DNA from 2 places in the Streptomyces sp. NPDC003691 genome. Region 2 is predicted to be linked to the other one. Evidence: predicted binding sites of a transcription regulator. Region 2 holds the regulator's gene; the other holds the start of a gene.
What was found. Region 2 encodes HrcA, which represses chaperone genes, less so after heat shock. Its sites were predicted from a motif close to TTNGCACTCNGNNNNNCNGAGTGCNAA; they were not measured.
Positions count from the first base shown of each region.

Region 1: the regulator HrcA is predicted to act here: its motif matches at 1,682-1,708, upstream of groL (chaperonin GroEL).

Region 1 covers NZ_JBSFNQ010000008.1:60,977-65,390, forward strand. Annotated here, with positions in the region: gene thrC (threonine synthase) at 1-340, shown strand, start outside; gene ACWDR0_RS06185 (MoaD/ThiS family protein) at 444-719, shown strand; gene ACWDR0_RS06190 (cold-shock protein) at 1,219-1,425, shown strand; gene groL (chaperonin GroEL) at 1,838-3,460, shown strand; gene ACWDR0_RS06200 (hypothetical protein) at 3,675-4,414, opposite strand, start outside.
Region 2 covers NZ_JBSFNQ010000005.1:120,320-124,733, reverse strand. Annotated here, with positions in the region: gene ACWDR0_RS04500 (DUF3097 domain-containing protein) at 1-730, opposite strand, end outside; gene ACWDR0_RS04495 (MBL fold metallo-hydrolase) at 741-1,475, opposite strand; gene hrcA (heat-inducible transcriptional repressor HrcA) at 1,868-2,896, shown strand; gene dnaJ (molecular chaperone DnaJ) at 2,897-4,033, shown strand.

The DNA of each region.
Region 1 (4,414 bases), on a different contig from region 2:
GTCGCTCGCCATCGGCAACCCGGCGGACGGGCCGTACGTCCTCGACATCGCCCGGCGCACCGGCGGCGCGGTGGAGGACGTCACGGACGAGCAGGTCGTCGAGGGCATCAAGCTGCTCGCCAGGACCGAGGGCATCTTCGCGGAGACCGCGGGCGGTGTGACGGTCGGCGTGGCGAAGAAGCTGCTGGAGGCGGGCGTCCTGGACCCGGCCGCGACCACCGTCGTCATCAACACGGGCGACGGCCTCAAGACCCTGGACGCGGTCGCCGCGACCAGCGGCCCCACCGCCACCATCCGGCCGAGCCTGGACGCGTTCCGCGCCGCGGGCCTCGCACACTGACCCCGCCGGTCCGCCCCCGGTCCGCCGGGGGCACCGCACCGCCGCCGCAGCCGTACGCCGCCGTCCACCGAGCCCGGGCAGCCGCCCGAGGAAGGCACCACCCATGAGCGTCAACGTCCGCATCCCGACCATCCTGCGCACCTACACCGGCGGACAGGCCGAGGTGGCCGCCGAGGGCGCGAACCTCGCCGAGGTCATCGCCGACCTGGAGAAGAACCACGCGGGGATCGCCGCCCGGGTCCTGGACGACCAGGGCAAGCTGCGCCGCTTCGTCAATGTGTACGTCAACGACGACGACGTCCGCTTCGAGCAGGGGCTGGAGACCGCCACCCCCGACGGCGCCGGAATCTCGATCATCCCGGCCGTCGCCGGCGGCTGACCGCCCCGCGCGCGTCCGGCACCGCCTCGCGCCGTCCGGCCGTACGCGGGCGCACGCCCCGCCGCGGCAACGGGCCGCGCATCCGGCGGCACTGACCCTGGGTAATGGGAATGGCCCCCTCCGTAAGACAAACGGAGGGGGCCATTCTGCATGGTTGAACACGCTAGAGTTGGGGAACGCCCGGTGATCGCCCACCGATGGCCAGGTACGAGAATGCGCCCGGGCTCGATAAGAAGCAGCCAATATGCAGGCGCAACCTGTCGCATAGGTTCCTTTTGTCCGGCCGGATTTGGCCCGGAATTTCCTGAATTCAGGACAATTACCCGATAGTAGCCTCCGGGATTTCTCGTCCGATTGACCTGTTGCAGAGGGCAGTTGTGCAGATACATTCAGCCGCGGTCGACGCGTTCCGGCGCACACCTGTGAGGTCGGGTAGAGGTCTGACCCAGGGTCCGCGAGGTGCGGTCCTGTGCAAGGGCCAGTAATAGGGGAGTTAGGCATGGCTCAGGGCACCGTCAAGTGGTTCAACGCGGAGAAGGGGTACGGCTTCATCGCGGTCGACGGTGGTGCGGATGTTTTCGTCCACTACAGCGCGATTCAGATGGACGGCTACCGCACCCTGGAAGAAGGGCAGCGGGTCGAGTTCGAAATCTCGCAGGGCCAGAAGGGCCCGCAGGCCGACATGGTCAAGCTCTCGGCGGCCTGACCCGACCCGTCCTCGGCGCGCTCGCGTTCTGACGCACGCAGACGCACGCACGCAGACGCACTCAGGGGTCCGCATCCCGCTCGCGCGGGGTGCGGGCCCCTTGTGTTTCCCCGCCGCACCCCTCCCCCACCGGGTGTTTCTCCACCGGCGGAACCCTCCGCGGGGCCCTGCTCACACCGGCCTTCCGGCCCGTGCCCCGCCCCGGCTCCGGGCGTACGGCCTTGCACTCTCGGGTGCCGAGTGCTAATCATTGGCGTTAGCACTCTCCCAGTGAGAGTGATAACTGAAGGGCCGGGTCGGCGAGGCCCGCTCGCCGCGCGGTGCATGGAGCCGCCCGGTGCAGCAGGCCGTCCGTCGCGGGCGCAGGCGCGGTCCGAGAGCTTCCCACACCAGTCCGTGGAGGACACCTCACATGGCAAAGATCATCGCGTTCGACGAGGAGGCACGGCGCGGTCTCGAGCGCGGGATGAACCAGCTCGCCGACGCCGTCAAGGTCACCCTTGGCCCCAAGGGCCGTAACGTCGTCCTCGAGAAGAAGTGGGGCGCCCCCACGATCACCAACGATGGTGTTTCCATCGCCAAGGAGATCGAGCTCGAGGACCCGTACGAGAAGATCGGCGCCGAGCTGGTCAAGGAAGTCGCCAAGAAGACGGACGACGTCGCCGGTGACGGTACGACCACGGCCACGGTGCTGGCCCAGGCGCTGGTCCGCGAGGGTCTGCGCAACGTCGCCGCCGGTGCCAACCCGATGAGCCTGAAGCGCGGTATCGAGAAGGCCGTCGAGGCCGTCTCCGGTGCCCTCCTCGAGCAGGCGAAGGATGTGGAGACCAAGGAGCAGATCGCCTCCACCGCCTCCATCTCCGCCGGCGACACCCAGATCGGCGAGCTGATCGCCGAGGCCATGGACAAGGTCGGCAAGGAAGGCGTCATCACCGTCGAGGAGTCCCAGACCTTCGGTCTGGAGCTGGAGCTCACCGAGGGTATGCGCTTCGACAAGGGCTACATCTCGGCGTACTTCGCCACCGACATGGAGCGTATGGAGGCCGTCCTCGACGACCCGTACATCCTGGTCGTCAACTCCAAGATCTCCTCGGTCAAGGACCTCCTGCCGCTGCTGGAGAAGGTCATGCAGTCCGGCAAGGCGCTGCTGATCATCGCCGAGGACGTCGAGGCCGAGGCCCTGTCGACGCTGATCGTCAACAAGATCCGCGGCACCTTCAAGTCCGTCGCCGTCAAGGCCCCGGGCTTCGGCGACCGCCGCAAGGCGATGCTGAACGACATCGCCATCCTCACCGGCGGCACGGTCATCTCCGAGGAGGTCGGCCTCAAGCTGGAGAACGCGGGCCTCGACCTGCTGGGCCGCGCCCGCAAGGTGGTCATCACCAAGGACGAGACCACCATCGTCGACGGCGCCGGTGACAGCGACCAGGTGGCCGGCCGGGTCAACCAGATCCGTGCCGAGATCGAGAACTCCGACTCGGACTACGACCGCGAGAAGCTCCAGGAGCGTCTGGCGAAGCTGGCCGGCGGCGTGGCCGTCATCAAGGCCGGTGCCGCGACCGAGGTCGAGCTGAAGGAGCGCAAGCACCGCATCGAGGACGCCGTTCGCAACGCGAAGGCGGCCGTCGAGGAGGGCATCGTCGCCGGTGGTGGCGTGGCCCTGCTGCAGGCCTCTTCGGTCTTCGACAAGCTGGAGCTCGAGGGCGACGAGGCGACCGGTGCCAACGCCGTGAAGCTCGCGCTGGAGGCCCCGCTGAAGCAGATCGCCGTCAACGCCGGCCTGGAGGGCGGTGTCGTCGTGGAGAAGGTGCGCAACCTGACCCCCGGCCACGGCCTGAACGCCGCGTCCGGCGAGTACGTGGACATGATCGCCGAGGGCATTCTCGACCCGGCGAAGGTCACCCGTTCCGCGCTGCAGAACGCCGCGTCGATCGCCGCGCTGTTCCTGACCACCGAGGCCGTCATCGCCGACAAGCCGGAGAAGGCCGCCGCGGCCGCTCCGGGCGGCATGCCGGGCGGTGACATGGACTTCTGATCCCGGGTTCGCCCAGGATCGGCAAGGCCGGATCGCCGAAGGGCGGTACCCCCTCTCCAGGGGGTACCGCCCTTCGTGTTGTTCCGGCCTTCGTGTTGTTCCGTGTTGTTCCGTGTTGTTCCGGACCCGGCCGGAGACAGCCGGAGACAGCCGGACCCGGCCGGAGAAAGCCGGGCGGGCCGTGCCGGATCGGCACGGCCCGCCCGGTGCGGGGTCAGCGGACGTCGACGAAGTCCGAGCCGCCCGCGCTGTCGTAGTGCCGCGCGTCAGCGGTGTAGGTGTAGCGCCAGTAGCCGTCGGCCGCCGCGGCGACCTTCAGCGTGGCCTTGCCCTTGGCGTCCGTGTAGGCGTAGCCGCGGACGGACCACTTAGTACTGCCCTTCGGGAGGAAGGACAGGGTCACCCACTGCTTCGGCAGCGCCCGCCAGGTGCTGCCGTTGCGCTCGGTCAGCGTGGTGGTGACGGCGAGGGTCTTGCCCTTCTTCACCGGCTCCGGCGTGGCGTCGGCCGTGTTGACCCGGGTCGCGATCCGGGAGAGCGCCACCGGCGCGGAGGCCGTACCGGCGAAGCCCGCCTCGGTCGAGGTGACGACCCGGTAGTAGCCGTTGCCGCCGCCCGAGCTGAAGCGGAAGGTGTTCCAGTTGGCCGTGTCCACGCCTGCCTGAACGGTGGCGAGCGTCTTCCAGGTCCGCTTGTCGCCGGAGTACTCCAGCCGCAGGAGCTGCGTACCGGAGTCGTACACCCCGGTGTTGTAGGTGGCGCGCAGCGTGCCGGTGACGTTCACCCGGCTGTTGCTCGCCAGGGTGATGCTCGGCCGGACGGTGGTCTCGCGCGGTACCTCCAGGGAGCCCTGGGCGTAGCCGTTCTCGTACACCCCGTCGCCGTTGACCGACCAGGACGGGTTGTACTGGGCGCCCGCCGCCGGGGTCATGACGGCGGTGAAGGCACCGGTGG
Region 2 (4,414 bases):
AGAGGATGTGCCGCCAGGCGGCGCCCGTGTCGGCGGGCCAGCCCAGGGCGCGGCAGACCCCCGTCTTCCAGTCCTGGCCGCGGGGCACCTGCGGCCAGCCCGCGATACCCAGCGACGACGGCTTCACCGCGCCCCAGACATCGATATACGGATGGCCCACCACCAGAACATGCGGATCGGTCACCGCAGCCGCGATCCGGGACTCCTTGGACCCCGCCACCAGATGGTCGACCAGCACTCCCAGCCGCGCGTCCGGGCCCGGCGCGAACTCCCCGACGATCGCGGGCAGATCGTCGATACCCGCCAGATACTCCACGACCACGCCCTCGATCCGCAGATCGTCGCCCCAGACCCGCTCCACCAGCTCGGCGTCGTGGCGGCCCTCCACATAGATCCGGCCCGCCCGGGCCACCCGCGCCCGCGCCCCCGGCACCGCCACCGAACCGGACGCCGTACGGGCAGGCCGGGCCGGAGCCCCGGCCCCCGGCCGCACCAGCGTCACCACCCGCCCGTCCAGCAGGAAGCCCCGCGGAGCCAGCGGGAACACCCGGTGCTTGCCGAAGCGGTCCTCCAGGGTCACCGTCCCCGCCTCGCAGCCCACCACCGCCCCGCAGAAACCCGTGGCGACCTCCTCGACCACCAGATCCGGGTCCGAAGGGTCGGCCGCCACCTCCGGCACCGGCGTCCGCTTCTTCCACGGCGGGGTCAGATCAGGGCTGTAGCTGCGCATTCGCCCGACGCTACGACACCCCGAAGCGCTCCGCCAGCACAGCGCGCTGCGCCCGTACGAACGCCGCGTCCACCACCGCCCCGTGCCCCGGGACGTACACGGCCGTCTCACCGCCCAGCGCCAGCAGCCGGTCCAGCGCCTCCGGCCAGCGGGCGCCGACCGCGTCCGGCCCCGCCTGCGGCTCGCCCGACTCCTCCACCAGATCCCCGCAGAACACCACCGCCGGTTCACCCGGCCCGCCCGGCACCACGGCCGCCAGATCGTGCCCGGTGTGCCCCGGCCCGGCGTTCACCAGCAGCACCCGGCGGCCGCCCAGGTCCAGCGCCAGCTCCCCGCCGACCGTCCGCCCCGGCGCCACCAGCGCCCGCGCCGACCGGCCGGCCTCCTCCTCCGGTACCCCGAAGCGCACCGCGTCCGCCCGCAGTTCCTCCCGCTCGCCCGGCAGCAGCGTGTCCGTCCCGGCCGCCCCGAACACCTCGGCCCCCGGGAACTCCGCCGTCCCCATCACATGGTCGAAGTGCGGATGGCTCAGCGCGATATGCGTCACCCGGCGACCGCCGCCGAGCAGCGTCTCCGCCTGGGCCCGCAGCTCCGCGCCCTCCGTGAGCGTCGAACCCGTGTCGTACAGCAGCGCGCCGTCCCGGCCGGCGACCAGCCCGCAGGTCGCGTCCCAGCCGGGCAGCCTGCGGCGCCCCACCCCCTCGGCCAGCCGTTCCCAGCCGTGGTCTTCCCAAGCGATGTCCATACCGGGACGCTATCGCCACGGCCCTCGCACCGGAGAGGAGCACGGCAGAGGGGCACAGGAGGACGGCATGGGCCCGGCGCCCGGCCGCCGGGCGGGGTCGGACGGGGCCGGACAGGGCCGGACGGGGCGGGGCCGGTGGATGTCGGGACCGGGACAGGGGGAGGCAGGGGGGCGGCCGCACGGTAGCGTTCGGTGGCCTGCCGGTCGTCTTGCTCCGCCCGTACCGGGCGGCCGTACACTGGCACGGGGAAGATTTGGCACTCGGCCGTGCGGAGTGCCAGAAGGGTCACCGGGGAACGATCCGGGGACACCGCCCGCCCGCCTCCCGAACCGTGGGGCGGACCGAGCGGCCGGACGAGAGCGGTCGGACGAGACAGTTGGAGGTGCGCGGGATGCTCAGCGAACGCAGACTCGAGGTGCTGCGCGCCATCGTCCAGGACTACGTCGGCACCGAGGAGCCCGTCGGCTCCAAGGCGCTCACCGAGCGCCATCAGCTCGGTGTCTCGCCGGCGACCGTCCGCAACGACATGGCCGTACTGGAGGAGGAGGGCTTCATCGCCCAGCCCCACACCAGCGCCGGCCGGATCCCCACCGACAAGGGGTACCGCCTCTTCGTCGACCGGCTCGCCGGAGTGAAGCCGCTCTCCGCGGCCGAGCGGCGGGCCATCCAGAGCTTCCTCGACGGCGCGGTCGACCTCGACGACGTCGTCGGGCGCACGGTGCGGCTGCTGGCGCAGCTCACCCGCCAGGTCGCGATCGTGCAGTACCCCTCGCTGACCCGGTCCACGGTGCGCCATGTCGAGCTGCTCGCGCTCGCCCCGGCCCGGCTGATGCTGGTCCTGATCACCGACACCGGCCGGGTCGAGCAGCGGATGATCGACTGCCCCGCCCCGTTCGGCGAGGCGTCCCTCGCCGATCTGCGGGCCCGGCTCAACAGCCGGGTCGTCGGCCGCCGGTTCACCGATGTGCCGCAGCTGGTGCAGGACCTTCCCGACTCCTTCGACCCGGAGGACCGCGGCACGGTCTCCACCGTGCTCTCCACCCTCCTCGAAACCCTCGTCGAGGAGACGGAGGAGCGGCTGATGATCGGCGGTACCGCCAATCTCACCCGCTTCGGACACGACTTCCCCCTGATGATCAGGCCGGTGCTGGAAGCGCTGGAGGAGCATGTGGTGCTCCTCAAGCTGCTCGGCGAGGCCAAGGAGTCCGGCGGAGGCATGGGCGTGACCGTGCGCATCGGTCACGAGAACGCCCACGAGGGCCTCAACGCAACGTCCGTCGTGACCGTCGGCTACGGTTCGGGCGACGAGGCAGTTGCGAAACTCGGCGTGGTCGGACCGACCCGCATGGACTACCCCGGAACGATGGGAGCGGTACGCGCAGTGGCACGTTACGTCGGACAGATCCTGGCGGAGTCGTAAGTGGCCACGGACTACTACGCCGTACTCGGCGTGCGCCGCGACGCATCCCAGGACGAGATCAAGAAGGCGTTCCGCAGGCTCGCCCGGGAACTCCACCCGGATGTGAACCCGGACCCGAAGACCCAGGAGCGGTTCAAGGAGATCAACGCCGCTTACGAGGTGCTGTCGGACCCGCAGAAGAAGCAGGTCTACGACCTCGGCGGCGATCCGCTCTCCCAGTCGGGCGGCGGCGGCGCGGGCGGCTTCGGCGCCGGTGGCTTCGGGAACTTCTCGGACATCATGGACGCCTTCTTCGGTACGGCGTCCCAGCGCGGCCCGCGTTCGCGCACCCGCCGCGGCCAGGACGCGATGATCCGCCTGGAGATCGAGCTCAACGAGGCGGCCTTCGGGACGACCAAGGAAATCCAGGTCGACACCGCGGTCGTCTGCACCACCTGCTCCGGGGAGGGCGCCGCGCCCGGCACCTCGGCCCAGACCTGCGACATGTGCCGCGGCCGGGGCGAGGTCTCCCAGGTCACCCGGTCCTTCCTGGGCCAGGTCATGACCTCGCGGCCCTGCCCCCAGTGCCAGGGCTTCGGCACCGTCGTCCCGACCCCGTGCCCCGAGTGCGCGGGCGACGGCCGGGTCCGCTCCCGCCGTACCCTCACGGTCAAGATCCCCGCGGGCGTCGACAACGGCACCCGGATCCAGCTGGCCGGCGAGGGCGAGGTCGGCCCCGGCGGCGGACCCGCCGGTGATCTGTACGTCGAGATCCACGAGCTGCCGCACGCGGTGTTCCAGCGCCGCGGCGACGATCTGCACTGCACGGTCACCATCCCCATGACGGCGGGCGCGCTGGGCACCAAGGTGCCGCTGGAGACGCTCGACGGTCTGGAGGAGGTCGACATCCGGCCCGGTACGCAGTCCGGGCAGTCGATCCCGCTGCACGGCCGCGGAGTGACGCATCTGCGCGGCGGCGGCCGCGGCGATCTGATCGTCCATGTCGAGGTGACGACCCCGACGAAGCTCGACCCCGAGCAGGAGCGGCTGCTGCGGGAGCTGTCCAAGCTGCGCGGCGAGGAGCGGCCCACGGGCCAGTTCCAGCCGGGCCAGCAGGGGCTGTTCTCCCGTCTGAAGGACGCGTTCAACGGCCGTTAGGCCGTACGGCCTGGCGGCCTCCGGCCCCGCCCTGGTCCGCCCGGGGCCGGGACCGGGGCCGTTCGCCCGGCCCCGCCCGCCGCGGGGCCGGGACCCGCGTGTACCGCCGGGCCGCCCGGGCCGCGTCGCTGCCGTAAAAAGCGGCCGCCCCCGTCCGTACCGCCGGGCCGCCCGGGCCGCGTCGCTCCCGTAACGAGCGGCCGCCCGTCCCGCGGGCGGGTGCCGGGGAACCCGTGACCCGTGAAAGCCGCCCGGCCGGGGACGGTGCGCGGGGCCCGGACAAACCCGGGGCCCATGGGGCTCGCGGGGTCCACGCGACCCCGGGGGACGGTGCGGCGCCACGGCCCGGCCGGTGCGCGGGGCCCGTTTCGTCACGGACGT